Regions from separate parts of the Paenibacillus sp. FSL H8-0261 genome, predicted to be linked through region 1. Evidence: riboswitches for the same ligand, from Rfam matches in the RefSeq annotation. Region 1 holds a riboswitch; each other region holds the start of a gene.
What was found. Region 1 has a riboswitch for cyclic di-AMP ahead of MHI27_RS00540 (C40 family peptidase). Riboswitches for the same ligand answer to the same signal wherever they lie in the genome.
Positions count from the first base shown of each region.

Region 2: it holds a riboswitch for cyclic di-AMP, as region 1 does, so the genes downstream of both, MHI27_RS25830 (TrkH family potassium uptake protein) here and MHI27_RS00540 (C40 family peptidase) in region 1, are expected to answer to the same signal.
Region 3: it holds a riboswitch for cyclic di-AMP, as region 1 does, so the genes downstream of both, MHI27_RS26285 (alpha/beta fold hydrolase) here and MHI27_RS00540 (C40 family peptidase) in region 1, are expected to answer to the same signal.
Region 4: it holds a riboswitch for cyclic di-AMP, as region 1 does, so the genes downstream of both, MHI27_RS02645 (hypothetical protein) here and MHI27_RS00540 (C40 family peptidase) in region 1, are expected to answer to the same signal.

Region 1 is NZ_CP150297.1:113,275-118,315, forward strand. Features, by position in the region: gene MHI27_RS00535 (GNAT family N-acetyltransferase) at 1-108, opposite strand, end outside; gene MHI27_RS00540 (C40 family peptidase) at 364-855, opposite strand; cyclic di-AMP (ydaO/yuaA leader) riboswitch at 861-1,002, opposite strand; gene MHI27_RS00545 (C40 family peptidase) at 1,362-1,790, opposite strand; cyclic di-AMP (ydaO/yuaA leader) riboswitch at 1,844-1,982, opposite strand; gene MHI27_RS00550 (hypothetical protein) at 2,197-3,027, opposite strand; gene MHI27_RS00555 (M1 family metallopeptidase) at 3,039-5,041, opposite strand, start outside.
Region 2 is NZ_CP150297.1:5,808,138-5,813,178, forward strand. Features, by position in the region: gene MHI27_RS25820 (LysR family transcriptional regulator) at 1-899, shown strand, start outside; gene MHI27_RS25825 (TrkA family potassium uptake protein) at 972-1,640, opposite strand; gene MHI27_RS25830 (TrkH family potassium uptake protein) at 1,654-2,949, opposite strand; cyclic di-AMP (ydaO/yuaA leader) riboswitch at 3,086-3,265, opposite strand; gene MHI27_RS25835 (CPBP family intramembrane glutamic endopeptidase) at 3,580-5,041, shown strand, end outside.
Region 3 is NZ_CP150297.1:5,921,151-5,926,191, reverse strand. Features, by position in the region: gene MHI27_RS26305 (glycoside hydrolase family 43 protein) at 1-786, shown strand, start outside; gene MHI27_RS26300 (endo-1,4-beta-xylanase) at 815-1,834, shown strand; gene MHI27_RS26295 (Nif3-like dinuclear metal center hexameric protein) at 1,946-2,740, shown strand; gene MHI27_RS26290 (hypothetical protein) at 2,825-2,998, shown strand; cyclic di-AMP (ydaO/yuaA leader) riboswitch at 3,220-3,404, shown strand; gene MHI27_RS26285 (alpha/beta fold hydrolase) at 3,511-4,320, shown strand; gene selD (selenide, water dikinase SelD) at 4,477-5,041, shown strand, end outside.
Region 4 is NZ_CP150297.1:590,645-595,685, forward strand. Features, by position in the region: gene MHI27_RS02620 (ABC transporter ATP-binding protein) at 1-415, shown strand, start outside; gene MHI27_RS02625 (ABC transporter permease) at 408-1,697, shown strand; gene MHI27_RS02630 (hypothetical protein) at 1,734-1,925, shown strand; gene MHI27_RS02635 (hypothetical protein) at 2,076-2,528, opposite strand; gene MHI27_RS02640 (hypothetical protein) at 2,568-3,077, opposite strand; gene MHI27_RS02645 (hypothetical protein) at 3,094-3,585, opposite strand; cyclic di-AMP (ydaO/yuaA leader) riboswitch at 3,719-3,884, opposite strand; cyclic di-AMP (ydaO/yuaA leader) riboswitch at 4,306-4,495, shown strand; gene MHI27_RS02650 (hypothetical protein) at 4,686-5,041, shown strand, end outside.

The DNA.
Region 1 (5,041 bases):
CATCCAGCCGTAAATATTATAAGGGGCAGTGTAATCCCAGTTGCAAATCTCTTCCGCGTGACTGGTCTCCATAGTCGCTACATGAAAAGTAACAGAGGGATTTATCATAAGGTCAAGGACCTCCTTTCACGGGGGAACTTTAAATGTCTTATATTTCTAGCTTAAAATACTTATGGTCCTTATAAGGACATCGAAGGCGTTTATGCTTGTAACTAATTATATACAAAAAGAGGCATGGTCGACTCAGAAATTTATGAGGATTATTGTTTTACAAATTCTGAGAGGGGTAAATACTAAATAAGACAAAAAACAAGCTCTTCCCCAAGAATCAACATCTTGGAAAAGAGCCTATGTACGATTTACTTATTGAACATCATCATTATCTTCTGTCTCAGAAGCAACAGAATGATAAGCATCCGTGCTCATAATTCGTTTAGCACCGATGTAGCGTTTCACGTAGTAGCTATCACTCAGGGAGCTAATCGTTACACCGCGTGAGGAAGATGCGTGTGCAAACTTGCCTTCACCGACATAAATACCAACATGGGAGACACCCTTACCACTTGTATTGAAGAATACAAGATCTCCAGATCTTAAATCATCTTGGGAGATAGCAGTACCCATTTGATACTGGGAACCTGATTGGTGTGGTAGGTTTATACCAATTTTATCAAATACATACATTGTAAATCCGGAGCAATCAAATCCATTTGTGGAGATGCCGCCGGATACGTACTTAGTTCCGATGGTCTTGTCGATCACTTTATCCATTTTGGAATCCGCGAAAGCGCTTCCTGCTCCGATGGTGAAAATAATGGAAAAGCTAAGTACTGCTGCTGCTAGCTTCTTCTTCAAAAGTTTATACCCCTTCCGGATGCCTACGAGGTTAGCTTAAGGGTTCGGTTGAAGGTCCCCTATGACCCCTCTAAAAATGGAGGTCAATTCACCCAAAGTTGGTTCCCCCGTTTTCCTAATAGTTAGGAAACTCGGCTGATACTGTTGATTAGGAATAGCTTGTAATCAATACATGACAAAACCTTTGTAAATAACAACTTAATGATTACAAAAATGTTACTAAAATCTTACTGCAGTTATTGTAACAAACAGAGTGCCGCTTGGCAATCGTTTTTAACATAATCATGCAGAAAAATTCGTTTTTTTAAAGACAAAATGCATATGTAAGCGATAATATTAAACTAATTTTTATATTTATTGAAATTTTTATCAAATAAAAGTGTTTAAAGTCCGTTCTAGAGGTGTAAAGAATATAATAAGGCAAAAGAAAACCTGGATTCGATTAAGTCAATAATCAAACCCAGGTCTATATAATGTAATTATGAGGTTATAGTTGTGGGGAAGTATTAATCGTAGGCTATAGCTTGATATGAGGAAGTACTCATTACTCTTTTAGCACCAACGTAGCGATTGGCCCAGTAGGACTGGCTAAGTGAAGTTATGGTCACGCCATATGAAGATGATGATTGTGCGAATTTTCCGTTTCCAACATAAATGCCGACATGGGATACGCCGTTGCCCAATGTGTTAAAGAAAACTAGGTCACCTGAACGCAATTTGCTTTTGGCTACAGGAGTTCCGACATTATATTGAGCTTTTGAAGTACGGGGCAAAGAAAGACCCACCTTCTTGAATACATACGTAGTAAATCCAGAACAGTCAAACCCGGCAGTGCTAGTGCCTCCGGTTTTATAGGTAACTCCAATTGTCTTTGAAATAACACTGTCCATCTTAGAATCTGCAAAGGCACTTCCTCCACCAATAGAGAACGCCATCACAAGTCCTAGCGCCGCAGCGACGCATGCTTTTCTTAAATTCTTCAAAAAAATTGTACCCCTTCCAATGCCTGTGAGGTTAGCTTAAGGATTCGGTAGAAGGTTCCCCTATGATCACTGCAAAGCGAGATCAATTCACCCAAAATATGGTTCCCCCACTTCCCGGTGCAAGGAATTCGGCGTTTTATGCACCAGATAGTGACTTATCGACATGACTACGACAAATACATGAAGTTATGTAGAAATCGTTTCAAATGATTACAAACTTGTTACCAATGGAACAGGACTTATTGTAACAAAGTCTTTACGATTTTGCAAATCCTCATAATTTGTCTATAACGCGAAAGAGTCCCAGCTCCTGATTCAGGAACCGGGACTCTTATATTATGTTCTGTAATGCTTCAAATTATTGTGGAAATGCTTTACTGTGCCATAGATGATATTGAGCTGAAATTCCCCACATTTTGAAGAGTGTTGAGGGCAGTGATGAAAGTTGACGAATAAGAAGTGCTGGTAGGCCAGGATAGAAGATACCCGTTATTCCGCACACTAGCAAAAGGATCAGGCCTGCTGCACCAAGTACGATTGAAATTCCTATTGCCGGAATCAGTGACTTCAAGCAAATGAATAAGGAGGAGAATATCCCCGTGCCGCTGGTATAACCAAACTGCATATATAGAAGGAACAGGCGCACGATAAAGATGTATATAAGCCATGCCAATACGTATGGAACTAGATGAAGTAACAAAGAGTAGTTCAGAAAGGAGGACAAGAATAGCCCGTACATTTTTGGAGCAAGCCAGTATAACGGAAGTAGAGCCAGCACCCATTCGATTAGACTGAAGATAAACACTGGAAATCCATAAAGCTTCATACCGGGAAAAAAGAACAGGCCACGCTCTCCTTTTCGCTCCTGATGGAGTTCATGCAGTAATCCTGCCCTTATGAAGGGGGAGAGTAGCAGTCGTAAGACAACAAGCCCTAGGAACATCCATAACCAAGTACGTATCGCAGGATCTGTGTTCAAGCTGAACTGCCCTTCGACATAATAGAGTAGTCTGCCCATTCCGCTGCCTCCAGCGTCTTTATCTGGATAACGTAGTAGAATTGGAACGATAGCAGATCGGATGAAGCCGTACATAAAGTAGCCCCAGAGCAGTCGGTAGATGAAGAGCAGAATCAGAATATAAAATTGCTCCTTCATGCTTTGCCAGCCGCGGGTTATCGATGTTCTCACAATCATTCACCTCACCAGACAAGAGTTCCGAGCACGGTTTCAACTAGTTTAGTTACACTTAATGTCCAGCGGGAGAGCGTTTTGGGCTCTATTTCCGCCAGTCTGAAGTTATTAAGATGTTTGTTTTCTAACAGAATGGTATGCTCAGGATCAACCTCAGCAGAGAGCAGAAGCTTATCGCTTAACAATTGGAAGGTAGTCTCTGCTCCTTCACCGCTCCAGACCCGCTCTGTAGCAGAGCCATCGGCGAATGTGAATTTAATGGGAACGTCAACGTAATGGCTCCCTTTGTTTGTAATCTTTACTATGGATTCATAGCTCTGAGCATCGCTGTTGCCATTCTTTTTAATCGTAATCGTATCTACTGAGAAATCAGGAGCACCACCACCATAAATATAATCTTGGAAATAAGGCTGCCATGATTTTTTGGTTACCTTCTCAATGACTTTTTGAAAATCAGACGTAGTGGGGTGCTGGAAACGGAATTTGCGTGCGTAAGTGGACATGATGCTGTTCATTGCCTTAGTGCCTACTTGGCGTTCAATATCCTTAAGTACTAGCTTTCCACGAATATACACATTCCGGCTATAGGATTCTGCCCCGGCATATTTCCATGTTTCTAAATTTAGCGGCTCTGATTTGGTCACCAAGCTGGACTGAAGAGGGAGATTCGTTTTGATGCCATATTCTTGCTCCATGAGTCTGTCTTCAGCATAAGAAGTGAAGCTTTCATCTAGCCAAGCCTCTTCGAATTCATTGCTGGCTACCATGCCGTAAAAGTATTGATGGCCAATTTCATGAACGACGGTTCTTTCAAGTGAGGTGTCAGGAGAAGAGTCTGTGGCTCCAAACGCTGTAATGAGTGTTGGATACTCCATTCCTCCAGCCCCATTCCCCTCCTTAGGCGGAACGATAATAGACAGAGTCGAGTAGGGATAAGGACCATACCATTTGCTGAAGTAGGTCAGAGCTGCCTTAGCGGCCTGAAGGTATCGTTCCTTTAAGTCTTTGTGTAATGGATCGAGATACACCTTAATCCGTACACCAGGCACTTCTGGCGTAGAGAAGGCTTCTTCCGCTACTGTAAAATCAGGGGATGCCGCCCACGCAAAGTCATGGACATCGTCAGCGTAGAACTGATATATTTTCTGATCTTGCTTTAGCTTGGCATTCTTCACAGGAAATCCGGTCGCAGCTACCGTGTAGTCGGAAGGAACCGCAATCGTTACATTAAAGATGCCAAAATCGCTGTAAAATTCAGAGGTGCCGTGGTACTGATGCAAATCCCAGCCTTCCTCCTTAACCCCGCGTGTGCCCATAGGCTCGTATACACTAAGTTTAGGGAACCATTGCCCAGCCATCACGAAATTGCCTGATGCGCCCATACGGGCAAATATTTTGGGGAGCTGGACCTCGTACTGGAGTTTAAGCGTGACACTTTCTCCACCATTAACCGGCTGTGGGAGATGTACCTTTAGGAGTGTCTTATCGTTGACGTTACCATCATCGGGTTGTACAAATTGCACTCTTTGCATTAGTGATGTTCCTTCTGTTGTGCGCAAATCGGTTAAAGTCATACTTCCGAAGCCGTTCTCTGGCATGGTGTCACCTCTGAGCGTTCCCCCGGACTCCTTCATAAAGGTAGTATCTGGTGAAGCAAAAGCATTTGGATACATATGAAAATATAGATCACTTACCGGTTTTACACCGGGGTGTGTCCAGGTTACCGTCTCAGAAGCGATTAAGGTTTCTGTATCAGGAACAAGCTGAACATCGATGTGATACTCGACAACTCGTTGACTTAATGCCTCTTCTGCTGGAACGGGGGCGCTTTCAGGCAGTGTCTGTTGTGGTGCAGCTGCAGGAGCTGTGCCGCTTGAGGACTTGGCCTCTTTTGAAACAAAGCTAGTAACAGAAGATGTGGAGTTATCCCCCGAATAGACCCATATGCCTCCTAATAGCACGAGGGTGGCCAGGGTCGCAAAGATGATGATGTACCTTAATGACAGTGACT
Region 2 (5,041 bases), 1.2 Mb from region 1:
TTGACGATTTAGATGTTTTTGCAGCGGTTGTGGAGCACTCCAGCTTGAATCGGGCCTCCCGCCAGCTCAATCTGTCCCAACCTGCCCTATCTCGTAAAATCTCCAAGCTGGAAGAACGACTGGGTGTCGCGCTATTTAATCGTTATGGCAAGCGTCTGGAGTTAACCGAGGTTGGGCGTCTTACTTATTCCTACGCACTTGAACAACGGCAGCAGCGCTCTAAATTTCTGGAGGCATTGTCAAAATACAAAGAAGGCGAGCCTAAGCTCGTCACCTTAGGGGCGTCACTTACCTCACTGCAGACCACTCTGCCTCCACTAGTTAACGCATATATGGAGAAATACCCAACTGCGGAGCTGAAGCTAATCACAGGCCGAACACATGAAATTGTCTCCTCTGTCAGTGAAGGAAAGTCAGATATAGGTCTGATCGCTTCCTCTATTCAAGAACCTGGACTGCGCTGTATTTCTCTGTTTGAGGATCAACTTCGACTGGTTGTTTCTGAGCATCATCCTCTGAATCAATCTACCAAGCTAACCATGGATGATCTGTCCCGACTGCCTATGATCCTGTTCTCCAAAGGCACCTGGTACCGACGTCTAACAGACGATCTGTTCCAGCGCTGTGGAATTGATCCAGACGTTCGGATGGAGATTGACTCCTTCGAAGCCATCGTGCGGCTGCTGCCGACAGTCAATGTGGCAGCGTTACTGCCCAAGTCTTATCTGCGTCCGCAGCTGTTAAACGGCGGTGGGCTGGTCTCTCTGCATATTAAGGAGCTGGAGCAGACTCAGCGAACTACCTGCCTGATTTACCGTGACGATGGGAGCCTGAGCACAGCGGCCCGCAGCCTCGTGCAGGTCACAGAAGAGATGTTTCTAACGGAACGAGAGAAATAGTACATACCTCTGCGTGCAGCCTTAATTAAAAAAAGCCCTCCGTCCCATGTAAAGGACGGAGGGCTTTTCTATTTAATCTTGGTTTACAACTTCATCCTCAAATCGATCAATACTTTCATTAGAACCAATGAGTACCATAACGTCGCCCTCACTCAAATGATCATGTGCCGTTGGAGCCACTATAATTCCACTTTCCCGGTTCAGGGCAACAATACTGCAGCCATATTTCGCTCTTGTATTTAAATCTGACAAGCTTTTCCCGTTCATGCAAGACGGAACGGTTAGCTCGACGATTTTATAATCCTTGGACAGTTCAATATAATCCAGCAAATTGGGTGTCACGAGCTGATGTGCTACACGAATGCCCATATCCCGCTCCGGAAAAATAACCCGGTCCACGCCCAGCCTGGACAACGCACGACCATGAAGGATCGAGATCGCCTTGGCTACCACTTGCTTGACTCCAATCTCTTTTAACAAAATCGCAGCCAGAATACTTCGTTCCATATTGTCACCAATCGCTACAATCCCACAGTCAAAGTTCCGTACGCCGAGCGAGCGCATAATTCCTTCATCTGTAGCATCAGCCACTACCGCATGCGTCAGGTGATCGCTCATTTCCTCCACACGCTCCTCATGGTGATCAATGCCGAGCACCTCGTAGCCCATTTCCATCAGCTCAAGTGCAAGGCTTGAGCCAAAGCGGCCTAACCCGATTACTACAAATTGCTGTGCTTTCATTTCGGATTAACTCCTATCCAATAATTATTTTACCTTCTGGGTGCTTATACAATGGTTTACCCTGTTTTGGTCCAAGCGCATACACTAATGTCAATGGACCTAGCCGCCCCGCAAACATCGTCAGACAGATCAGAATCTTGCCGAAGATAGACAGTTCAGGTGTCAGGCCCATGGTTAGTCCCACCGTGGCAAAAGCTGAGGTCGTCTCAAATAATATCGCTAAGAAATTACTATCCTCTGTTGTGGACAGTAACATCGACACCGTGAGGACCAATAGCAAAGCGAGTAATGTTAGCGTCAACGCTTTATAGATACGCTCCTGCGCCAACCGGTAACGGAACAGTACAACATCTTCACGTCCGCGCAGCATCGCGATTACTGCACCAATCATAATCGTAAAGGTTGTAGTCTTGACCCCGCCACCTGTTGATCCTGGAGATGCACCAATAAACATAAGAATAACCATAAAGAACTGTGAGGCTTGCCGCAGTCCGGCAATATCCACCGTATTGGCGCCAGCGGTTCGGGGCGATACGGACTGAAAGAATGCCGATAATATTTTGCCGCCGAAATTTAAATTCCCCAGTGTGCGCTGATTCGTAAATTCAAATATAAAAATAACCAAAGCGCCGATAAGAATAAGCCCTGCAGTGGTGGAGAGTACAACTTTGCTATGCAAAGATAATTTACGTTTGACACGAAACTCCACCAGATCCGACATGACAATAAAACCAATACCGCCAGAGACAATCAGAAACATCACCACGATGTTCACTAGCGGGTCATATACATAATCGGTTAAACTCCGGAAATCCCCGAAAATATCAAATCCAGCATTATTAAACATAGACACCGCATGAAATATTCCAAAATAAATGGCCTTTCCCAGTGGCATATCAAACGCCCAGCGTATGGACAGAAGCACCGCTGCACAGCCTTCGATGACCAAGGAATAAATAAGTACTCTCCGGATCAGTCGAACAATCCCCTCCATAGAGCCTTGGTTCATTGCTTCCTGAAGGATCAGTCTGTCCCGCAAGGAAATTTTGCGTTTCATCATCATGGCAAATAAGGTCGCCATTGTCATAAACCCTAAGCCACCAACCTGGATAAGCACCATAATTACGGTTTTCCCAAAAATGGTGAATGTCGTCCCGGTGTCCAGCACCACAAGTCCTGTCACACAGGTGGCCGATGTTGCAGTAAACAACGCATCAATAAAACTCACAACATTCCCACTGGTACTTGAAATGGGAAGCATAAGCAGCAAGGCTCCAATCAGAATGATCGATGCAAAACCAAGCACCATAATCTGAGGCGGAGAGAGCTTCAGGAACTTTGATTCAGAAACCCTGCGAAACTGTGAAGCCACTACGCTCACCCTCTTATCTAAATTTAAAGAATTCCAACAAAAAAAGCACTGGAAAACCAATGCTACCCTTGGTTCCTGCAGTAAATTAGCCTACGAGGTTAGCTGACGGATTCGGACTGTGCAGGCTGCCCTATTCGTTCCTAGAACGAAATTCACCCCTGATGAATAAAGACAACGCCTATGGCGTATACTCATCTTTTCATTACTTCTTATGGTTCCCCCGTTTTCACCTGAAATTCGGCTATATACAATTGCATACAAATTATATATGTTATTTCGATAAATCACAAAGACACTATTAATGGTGATTCATATGAAAAATGCGGTTTGGAGAGGATGTACCACTAAGAGTGCCTTTTCTCATCACTTTTCCGTGTTTTCCCTGCAATTGCATCGATTTTCATGAAAAATGAAGAAATAATCACCTTAAATTCATGGTATATATTCAGCTACCTATTCTATAATATCTCTATTACCCATAAAAAGAATATACGATGATTTTTGTAACTATCATGGCACTAATACTATAATGGAACATAACATTGTCAGTTTACAAGGAGGCGTTACATGAATCCCGTTGGCCAGCCCTTACAGCAACGTGCCCTCTCCAAGAGGCTCATCATCTCGGGCATTATCGGTCTTATTCTATTTATTATGTTTCAAATTGCTCCCTCGGTGCTAAATAGCCCTGCCGGGGAAGATACTACTGTCATCAGTAAGGCGGAAGCCCGCGACAAAGCCATATCATTCGCAGAACAAAAGCTGAACTACACCAAAGCACCAACCGATCAGTGGAATGTACTGTACGATACGGACTCTTCCTTTTATGGTTATATGTCCCGCGAGAAGCTTTTGGAGGACTATACAAAAAAGAAATTGGATCAACGATATCCTTTTGACATTTTCCGTGTAACACTTAGTCCTTCAGCGGAACAAGAGCCACTGATCTCTGTTGACCTCAATATGTATACTGGTGCAGTTGTCGCTTTCACACAAGGTGCAGAAGGATCAGGTACCGGATTACCAAACAATGTATCCACCAGTGCAAAAGAAGAGGACAAGGGTACTACCTTATCACTTGCACAAAAAGAAAATCTTGCCCGTCCCTGGCTTCAGGAATGGGATGTAAATCCCGCCAAGCTACAAATTGAATCGAATACGGGAAACTACGGGCTCGTGTATACAGATCGTTCCGTTCAGATCGGCGAATCCTTACTACACTATTATTTCGATTTCACTGGCGAACAGGTATCCAGCTTTAAAGCAGGATTCACCGCTCCAGCCTGGCATACCACCTATGTAAAGGACCAGACCTCTCTCGCGGAAAAGTTTACTTTATTCGGCTACGGTTTGCCTACTTTAGCTTTAGGAATTCTGGCACTCATCTACAGCATACTTAGAAGAGAACATACCTCCTTTAAGCGTGGAATATTCCTAAGCTCAGCTTATTTTGTAATCATGATGATCAGCACCTATAATATGCTCCCTGAATCCTCAGGCGAAGGACTCGAGGCTCAGATAACTTCCGTCATAATGTTCATCATTTATGCCTTATATAGCCTCCTAATGTCTTCCCTGCTCTATTTTTCTTTAGTTGGAGGGGACGGCCTATGGAAAAAAGAAGAGGGGATGAACCCATGGCCTCGTGCTAAAGAGCCTGGCTATGGAAAATATGTTCTGGATAGTATCCGGGCTGGATACGTCTGGGCATTCGTGCTGCTAGGGGTGCAGACCCTTATGTTCATCGTATTATCACTTACCTTGCAGAACTGGTCCACTACTGACGCTACTCAATCTCCTTACAACATGAGATATGCTTGGCTGCTGCCCATCGTTGCATGGCTCGCTGGTTTATCCGAGGAAGCCATTTATCGTTTTTTCGGAATTCCTATGTTGAAAAAAGTATTCCGAAGCACGTTCATTGCTTGCCTGATCACCACGCTGGTTTGGGCGTTTGGCCATACGCTGTATCCGATCTACCCCATCAGTTCCCGTCCTATTGAGCTGACCGTGATCGGTTTGCTCTTTA
Region 3 (5,041 bases), 1.1 Mb from region 1:
TGGTGGGCCGTATTCCTTGGAGTACGTCTAGTAGATTCCAAGTATACAGTGCTAGGAAGAGAGACCTTTCTTGCCCCTGTAACGTGGAATGAAGACGGATGGCCGATGATTGATAATAACGAAGATATCGTAGGAGTGGATATGAAGGTTCCGCGTGTAACGGGTCAATCACCAAAGCCTGCGCTAAGCGGAAGGTATGACTTTGAAGACGATGTATTACCGTTCGCAATGACCTTTCTTCGTAATCCCGCTGAGGCAAGCTGGTCTCTAAATGAACGCCCGGGATGGTTATCTCTTCGGGGTCAATCTAAGGGTCTCAGTGATATAGGACAGGTGGCCTTTATAGGAAGAAGACAGCAGCATACTTCAGCAGAATGGAGTACATTACTGGACTTTAACCCTACCGTGGACGGTGAAGAGGCTGGACTTTGTGCTAGATTGGATGAGCATGCACATTATGAGGTTGGCTTGGTGCAAAAAGATGGCCACAGAGTCATTGCAGCACAATTAACTATTGATGGAATAACCCGTGTAGAAGCAGAAGTACCAATTACAGCTGAGCGAATTTATCTGAAAATACAGGCGGAGCTTACCGAATACACCTTATTGTTCTCCTTGGATGGGCAGGAATGGAATAAGCTATCTACAGCGGCAGCATACCCATTATCCCCACAGGCCGTAAAAGGAAATGGATTTACAGGTGTTCTTATCGGTTTATATGCGACAGGTCATGGTAAAGTAGCTGAGGTACCTGCCCACTTTGATTGGTTCGATTATCGGTCATAATGAATAGCGTTTGTTAGGAGGGAACTTGTTGAGACAAGCTAGTGATTTTACAGAGCCTGCACTAAAGACAGTGTTCGCAGAGGATTTCAAGATTGGCGCAGCCGTCAACCCATTAACTATCCAATCACAGGAGCATTTGCTTGCTTATCATTTCAACAGTATTACCGCTGAGAACGAGATGAAATTTGAAAGTCTGCATCCACTTGAGGACACTTATAACTTTAGGGCAGCAGACCAGCTGGTTGCCTTCGCCAGGGAACATCATATGGCGATGCGCGGACATACCTTGATTTGGCACAACCAGACAACGGACTGGCTGTTTGAGGATAAGGGCGGAGGACCTGTAAGCAAAGAGATTCTGCTTGCACGAGTTAAATCACATATTCAGACCGTTGTAGGACGTTATAAGGAAGAAATTTATGCTTGGGATGTTGTAAACGAGGTAATCGCTGATGAGGGAGAAGAACTTCTTCGCCAGTCGAAGTTGCTCGACATTGTTGGCCCGGACTTTATCGCCAAAGCGTTTGAATTCGCGCATGAAGCCGATCCAAAGGCTTTGTTGTTCTACAATGACTATAACGAATCCCATCCATTAAAGCGTGACAAAATCTATAAACTGGTGAAGTCGCTATTGGAACAAGGCGTGCCGATCCATGGCGTCGGATTGCAGGCACACTGGAATTTATACGATCCTAGTCTGGATGATATTCGTACAGCGATCGAAAAATATGCATCCTTAGGACTTCAGCTCCAACTGACAGAGCTGGATGTATCCATGTTCCGTTTCGATGACAAACGGATGGACTTAAAGGCAGTACCTGCTGAGCTGCTCGAGCTTCAAGCAGATCGATATGAAGCGATGTTCGCACTGCTGAGAGAATACCGGGACGTGATTAGTTCGGTCACGTTCTGGGGAGCAGCGGATGACTATACCTGGCTGGATGATTTCCCTGTTCGTGGGCGGAAGAACTGGCCGTTCCTATTCGATGAAGGGCATAAGCCGAAGCCAGCTTTCCATCGAATTATCACCTCTGCCACGAAATCATAGAGTGGGCAAGCTGCTCAAATAATGAACTGTGAACCCGTCCTTTTATCGATTAAGGGCGGGTTATTTATAAGTTGATAGATTAGTAGTATGGATCTCAAAGGGCGGATTAAAGTGAGCGTGACAATTAGAACGATTCTGGAAGATTTAATAGGAGCCATGGAACAGATAGATGGGACTGTGGATACTCTTAAGCCGGGGAATCCGGAAATGGTGATTACAGGTATGGTTACGGCATTTTGCGCTACGCAATATGTTGTGGAACGAGCGGTTGCTATGAACGCCAATTTGTTGATCACACATGAAGGTGTGTTTTACAGTCATCATGAGACGAGCAAGTGGTTAGAGGCTGACCCTGTGTCTCGCGCGAAACGGAGTTTGATTGAGCGTTCTGAACTGGCTATTTTTCGTTATCATGATTATTGGCATCGGCATCAACCGGATGGAATCATGGTGGGCTTGCTACGAGAGCTTGAATGGTCAGCCTATGTGGTTGAGCAGCAATCCACTGCTACAATCCTATCGATTCCAGCTATGACGGTAAGTGAAGCGGCTCTGTATATAAAAAGAAAGCTAGGCATCTCCTATGTACGTGCTGCCGGAGACCTATCCCAGACATGCAGACAAGTGGGGATATTAGTAGGTTACAGAGGAGGTGGGACGATGGCTATTCCTCTTTTTAATCAGCATAATCTTGATTTAATTATTGCTGGCGAGGGCCCCGAATGGGAAACTCCAGAATATGTGAGGGATGCTGTCCACCAAGGCAGATCAAAAGCGCTGATTATGTTAGGTCATGCGGAAAGTGAAGCTCCAGGAATGAAATATTTAGCTGAAGTTCTGGCACAGAAATACCCAATGATTCCCACTTATTTTATTGCTGAACAACCGGTCTATCAGCTGGTTTAATTCGTATAAACCGAAATGAAGAATAAATTTGCATATTATGGAGAAAATGATTGGAAACCAGGTCACTGAGAAAGGAGTGTTTCAATGGAAATTCCTTTGGAGGCTGATGAAGTGTTAAGTCGTATCAAAAAGCTTCAAACCGATGGAAGCTCGATCAGCAAAAAACAAGTGAAGCAAAGCGATCCTGATCTTATGAGAAGTGCGCTGTTCTTTTTTCCGAGCTGGGAGCATGCATTGAAAAACGCCGATCTGTTGTAGCCATATGATTGTATAACGAAGCCGAGTGGTTCAGGGATTGATCTCTGATGGCCGCTCGGCTTTTTTTAGATATATTGAGTAAACAAGAGCAAAAGAAAGAGAAAACGAAGTGTATGCTCAATATGAAATGAAAAGCATGGCTTTCAACATTATTTTGCCCACGGCTCAACTTTACAAGAAACCTTACACGGAGTATGATTCATCACATAACTGACAATTACATAAGAAGTCCGCTTAATTTCCGTTAAGGAAAGCGGGGGAACCAACAACTGGGAACCAGTGTAACAATCGGTACTAGTTATGGGGTGAATCCTGTTCCAGGTGCATAAATGCATCCATGCAGGTAGGGCAACTCTCACTGCCCGAATCCGACAGCTAACCTCGTAAGCGTATGGAGAGAGGATGAATGGCGTATTTGATGATGAATAGCCACAGAGAATCCCTCTGTGGTTTTTTGCTGCGTTAAAAAGCAGATATAGTTGTAGAACCTATCTATGAAAGAGGTGTTAACTTTGCCTATTGCTAAACTGAATGGAACTTCGCTCTATTACGAAATCAATGGAACAGGGGCTCCGGTTGTGTTTATCCATGGACATGGATTAACACATAGTATGTTCAAGCCACAATTGGAGTATTTTTCTGATAAATATAAAGTGATTCTGTGTGATTTACGGGGGAATGGCAAATCAGGTGAATTACTGCAGGCCCCAAACGAGATTATTGAAACCCAATGTCTAGATATAATTATGCTATTAAATGATTTGGGTATTCGTGAGGCTGTTTTTGTTGGGAGTGCCTATGGGGGGCTCGTCGTTCAGCATATTGCGAAACAATATCCAGAACGAGTAAAAGCGATTGTTGTCGCGGATAGCTTTTGTAGAAGTCAGGCGTCAACGATAATCGGTAAAATCCAGCTTATGGCTGCTTATTGTAGCTGGTTAATGTATTACGCTCCAAGTGAGCTTGTACTGCCTTCGATTCGTATGATGTACCGGGAACGCTGGAATCTGGCTTATAACGAGATTAGAAGAGGACTTCTCGATAAACGTCCACGGGAATTGTATCGGCAAAGGCTGGCTACGAGCCATGTGGATTACACTAGATGCTTAAAGTCTTTTAAGCGTCCCGCCTTATGTATTGTAGGTGACTTTAGTGAATTTGGAGTTAATTGTATGAAGGATATGGTGTCTCAGCTGCCACATGCTCAGTTAGTGATCATCCCTAACGCATTAGATCCTAGTAATCTGTGTCAGCCGGAGAAATTTAATGCTATACTTCAGCGGTTTTTGGAGAAACAGCAGGAAACTCAGCAGATTAGTTGAACTTAGTGGTAAGTGAGAAATGAGGGGCGTCCCATAGCCGGGGAGTATGTACTGGCTACGGGGCGTTCTTCTGTATGTCTGTATTTTGTACAATGCTGTCTACTGATGTAAGATTAAAGTTATTCGATACTAACTATCTAAAGGAGCTGAGTCATGATGTCTCAAGCCGAAACCATAAAATTGACCTCATTATCTTCAAAAGGGGGCTGCGGCTGCAAAATCGGTCCCGCCGATCTCATGCAGGTTATTCGCAGTCTACCACCAACCGTTCCTAATCCGGATCTACTTGTGGGTCTTGATACCAGTGATGACGCTGGGGTATATCGATTAAGTGATGATCTGGCGTTAGTGCAAACTGTTGATTTTTTCACGCCGATCGTGGACGACCCTTATTCCTTTGGGCAAATTGCAGCAGCTAATGCGTTAAGTGATATTTATGCTATGGGCGGTAAGCCGCTTACGGTGCTTAATATTGTGGCCTTCCCTATTTCTGTTCTGGACAAAAGCATTCTCGGTGACATTTTGCGCGGTGCAGCAGATAAAGTGCAGGAAGCAGGAGCAACGCTTGTGGGCGGACATTCCATCGACGATAAAGAGCCTAAATTTGGATTGGCCGTTACGGGCCTTGTGCATCCGGACAAAGTAAGAACGAATGCAGGTGCGCAGGCAGGAGATAAGCTGATTTTGACTAAACCTATCGGTGTGGGCATCTTAACGACTT
Region 4 (5,041 bases), 480 kb from region 1:
CCCTGTTAACGTGGAACTACTGAAAGATACGGTAAAAGAATTGCGTGATCAGGGAACGAGTATCTTATTCTCTACTCACCGGATGGAGCATGTTGAAGAGCTTTGCCGTAATATTACGATTTTGGATCGTTCCAATACTGTCGTGCAGGGCGATATTCGTACGATTAAGAGTGGGTATCCTCGTGAACAAGTATTGTTGCGTACGGATAACGAAGTGACCGGTCTAGAATCAATTGCAGGTGTAACAGCAGTACAGCGACAGGAGCGAGGTTATCTGTTGTCAATCAGTGAGATCGGCGCAGCACAACGTATCCTACAGCAGGCGATGGCACAGGGTGAAGTGGAGCATTTTGAAATTAAGGAACCAACATTAAATCAAATCTTTATCAGAGCGGTGGGTGAATCTCATGAATAAGATGGGGACAATTATTGGCTTTACCTTTAAAAATAAAGTAAGAACGAAATCATTCATGATTACTACATTAATTCTAGTGTTGCTGCTCAGCATTGGGATGAATCTTCCGTACATCATCGATCAGTTTAAGGGTGATTCTAAAACAAACGCAGAGACTCAAATTGCTGTGATCGCGGAAGAGGGAAATCAGGCTGCAGAGTTGTTGAAGGCATATACTTCACCTGAAGGAATGCCGCAGGCAAAAGTTGTGCAATATACTTCTGCCGATGATGCGGAGCTAAAGAAAGCTTTAGATGAAGGGACTGTAGAGGGGTACGTTACTTTTGCAGAACCTACTGGCGAAGGACTTCCACCCGTTACTTATCATAGTGAAAATGGTGAATTGAAGGGCGATGTGCAAATCTATCTCCAAAATGCCCTTCAGCAGGCCAACACCCAGTTCATCGTTGGCGACAAGCTGACGCAGGAGCAGATTGCTGCTATGTCAACACCGGTACAGATAGCTACTCAGCAGCTCAACCCTGATGGGACTGCGGGAGATAAGGATGCGTCGCAGGAATCCACTCCACCTATTAATTACGTCATTGTATACGCCATGCTTATGCTGTTCTTCATGTCTATCATGATGACCGGTAATATGATCGCAGCTGAGATTACTTCAGAGAAGAGCTCACGGATCATGGAAATTCTGATTACAAGTGCCTCACCTTTAGCGCAAATGTTTGGTAAAGTTATCGGTGTCTTCTTAGTAGGATTATTACAAATTGGCGTCATTATCGCAGCGGTAGTTGTCAATCTTAAGCTTCCGCATAATGCAACGATTTTGAAAGATTTAGACCTGGATTTAGGCCAGCTTAATATTAACTTGTTGCTTTATGGAATTGTTCTTTATGTACTAGGTTATTTCCTCTATGCCTTGATGTATGCAGCTGTAGGTTCGATTGTCAGCCGTACAGAGGATCTTGGCCAAGCGGTTATGCCGATTATGATGTTAGGCTTCGTAGCATTCTATGTTCCACTGTTCAGTATCTCCAATGCGGATACTCTGCTGGTTAAGGTAGCGAGTTATGTACCGTTCACCTCTCCATTGACCATGCTGCTCCGAATTGGTGTTGGTGAAGTAGCGATCTGGCAAGTTATTGTATCATTAGCCATCCTGCTTGTTACCACGTTCATCTTTGGATGGTTGGCTGCCAAGATCTATCGCACAGGCGTATTGATGTACGGCAAACGTCCAAGTATTAAAGAGATCAGAAAAGCGATGAAGGCTTACAAGATCTAAGTGGCTTCATATATAAACTTTTAAGGAGTGGTAATCATGACTAAAAGTGAACAATACAATATGATGCTTTTAATGAGTTCGGTATCTCTGGCTACGGTTAGTAGAATGCTCCATTCAGATGGATCCGCTGTTATGGATTTCACTCAGGGTGTATTGACTGGGATTGCCATGGTAGGGATGATTGCGGGATTGTGGATGTACGGTAAGGCGCGTAAGAGCAAAGCGTAATAGTAGGGAAAGGAAGCCGCGGCAGATGCCGTGGCTTTTTTCTTTTTTGTGTACGTATCGTAAAAGTTATTTGGAAGATAGTTGCGGACTCCAGGGCTCCTGAGTCCAATATATCCTCCGTACACTCAAATGTCGTTTCCTTTTGAGGGATTAGACAACGGATAGATTACTACTAGGCAGCAAATCCTCTGGAGCAGTCAGTTGCTCCCGCACACGCCTAAGCTGCGCTTTTAGTACAGGAACACTCTTTTGCAGGATGATGCTTATTTGAGGTAAAGATAGCTTTAGGCCATACCACATCGTTTTTATAAGCTGTTCCTCCCAAGGCAACGCCTTGGCAGACAGAAGAGACCGGCGTGCGTAATAATCGGCGCATTGTCGGATACAAGAGCGGTAAGCTTCGATAGAGAATAGCTGGCTGTCGAAGCTTTTTTGACGGAATATTTTATGAAGCTCTTTAAAAGTACGGATAGTAACCTCCTCAGCTTCTGCTGATTGTTGTAACAACATGGAACTGAGCATATAGATATCATTCGTACACTTCTGAACACACTCTGCAAATATAGTTCTACGGGGGGATTCGGCAGGTAAGGGGTCAGGCATGATAAACACGATCCTTTCAGAATTGTTTATGGGATGAACCTATAATATAGAAAAGTAAGAAATGGATTTGTTGATAAGCTCGGCGGTATCAGGTTCTGGATAACTATGTTTTTGAAGCGCAACACTGGATGGTTTATAATATAGCCGCCCTCCTTTGGAATCTCTCCCACCAGCGACAGCTCTGTACAGACGACCTTGTTCAATGTGCCCTGCCAAGGATTTACCCTGCAGCTTGGCTTTTAAATCCTGTAAAGCACCTTGTACTAGCTCAAACTGAGTCTGATCCCACTCTGAACCATGGGTACGTACTTTATCTATCGCTTCCTCTAGCCGGCAATGGTATATCATTCTGAGAAAAGAACTCCATTTAATAAGATCGAAAGTTTTGGTATTGGCAGAGATAAGACATGCCCCCCAGCTGCTACCTCCTTTACAGGTAAGTTTCAGGATGCCATAACGGCTGCCTTGATCAGCCTCCATTCCATAATGAATAGGCTCAGGTGAATCAAAGACGAATACTTCTATGCGAGATAGTCTTCGCTGGTCCATGACAGTTTTCTCCTCCTTAGGTTTCCAAAAGCTTAAGATCTACATGGTGAATGTCATTAGCCTTCTCTATACAGGCGAGCATTTCAGCTTCATTCTCACAGACTGCGGCATGCTCCAGCCATAGTCCGAATTTCTGTTTGCGTATAACGGATAAATGTAAGGGGAAGGTGTTGCGGGATCTCATTACGTACCAACCGACAGCAACATCTTTCCACGGTTCCTTAAAGGCGGTGAGCCACGGAAAACGTTGGTGTGCTGACCAATCCTGCAGCTGTTGCTTTTCTCGGATATTTTTATATATTTCGTATATAATTGTTCGGTCCATACAGTATTCACAGGTAGATGGGCTGCTGAAATGGCGAAGTGATTCAATCTGCTTCTGACCAAAAGCATAGCCGACAATAGTTCTGTGATGATCCTCTTCGAACCACAACGCTCCAAAGCAAACATAATTTAGACTTATCGGCTCAAGTAGCCCTTGCTGAGTTCCCCAATAATAGTGTTTCATTCCTTTCACCCCGTCCAGCATGCTATCACCCTATAGATTCAGGTAACGCAAAAACCGCAGCAAGAGGAGGACCTCTGCTGCGGTTTTGGAATACAGGTATACACACACCTGTGCCAAAGCGTGGCGGATCAAGGGTCTCTCTCTTTACGCTTACGAGGTTAGCTGTCGGATTCGGACGGTGAGAGTCGCCCTACCTATGTGAGACTTGAACAGTCTCCTTCGGATTCACCCCAAGTAGGCCATGTGGCCTGATGGTTCCCCCGTTCCCTGCAAATGCAGGAACTCAGCGTTGAATGTATTTCGTGAAATAGATTCAACCCGAATCATACTCTTTTCAAGGTGTTTCTGTAAAAACAGAAAGTGTTCTTTTGAGCGCAATTTAAACCAAATCCTGCCTACTACGACGGAAAAGGGAACCAAATAGGTATTTATTGCGAGTTATCGGGCTTCTTCCTCGCTTAATCTCGACTTCTTGTTTTCTTACCTACTAAAGGCGATTTTTTGAGATTTCTACATTTGTGGTGAATAAAATCACATGGTATGCCCGCTTTTCGCTAATGGATTAAAACTCGAGTAAACAAGAGATATAGAGAGATTGGATATCAAGTAAGCGCTATCCAACGCGAAAATAGTTTTTAATTTGCATTATTTTGGCATCAATCAGGTTTTACAATTCTTCCTGCATAAGGGTATGATTACTCCTGTTTCAACAACAATCGAATATTTGATCCGCTTAATTTCCGATAAGGAAAGCGGGGGAACCAACAATCGGCAGACGATGTGAGAGTCGGAAGCCGGTTATGGGGTGAATCCTGTAGAAGATGCGAGTGAGCTCGCATCTATACAGGTAGGGCGACTCTCACCGCCCGAATCCGACAGCTAACCTCGTAAGCGTATGGAGAGAGGATGAGTGCAATGTGACCGCTAGCGAGCCACAGAGGAGAATCCTTTGTGGCTTTTTGCTGTGCTTTTTTAAGCAAAGCATTTATGGAAAACCTCACGAAGAGGTCGTTATATTCATCATTAGCGGTAGCTTTTCTTTCAAGATCAGGGTGATCAAGCTCTGATCTTACAAGCAAAGCATTTGAGGAGAATAAGAGATGACAGATCAGAATGAATATGTACTGGTATGTGCGCCAACGAAGGCAGGCGAACATTTTATTAAGCTTCTAAAATTCAGAGGCATTAAGATGGCCGGATTGACCAACAACTTGCCTGAGAAGGCCCTACTCGAAGAGATGGGGATTGAACAAGTCGTTCTAGTTGATACCCGCCATCAGAATACTTGGTTTCGCCCGCCGTTCCCGGTAGGACGGGTATATCTGTTCGAGAGCAGCTTTACGTTATGCTGCCGCTACATTCAGATGTGCCGCACCTGGACGACACAGCCGATTTTTGTAATCACAAGCTCAATAAATCCTAGATTGGTCTATAAAAGACTTGGTGCAAGTTATGT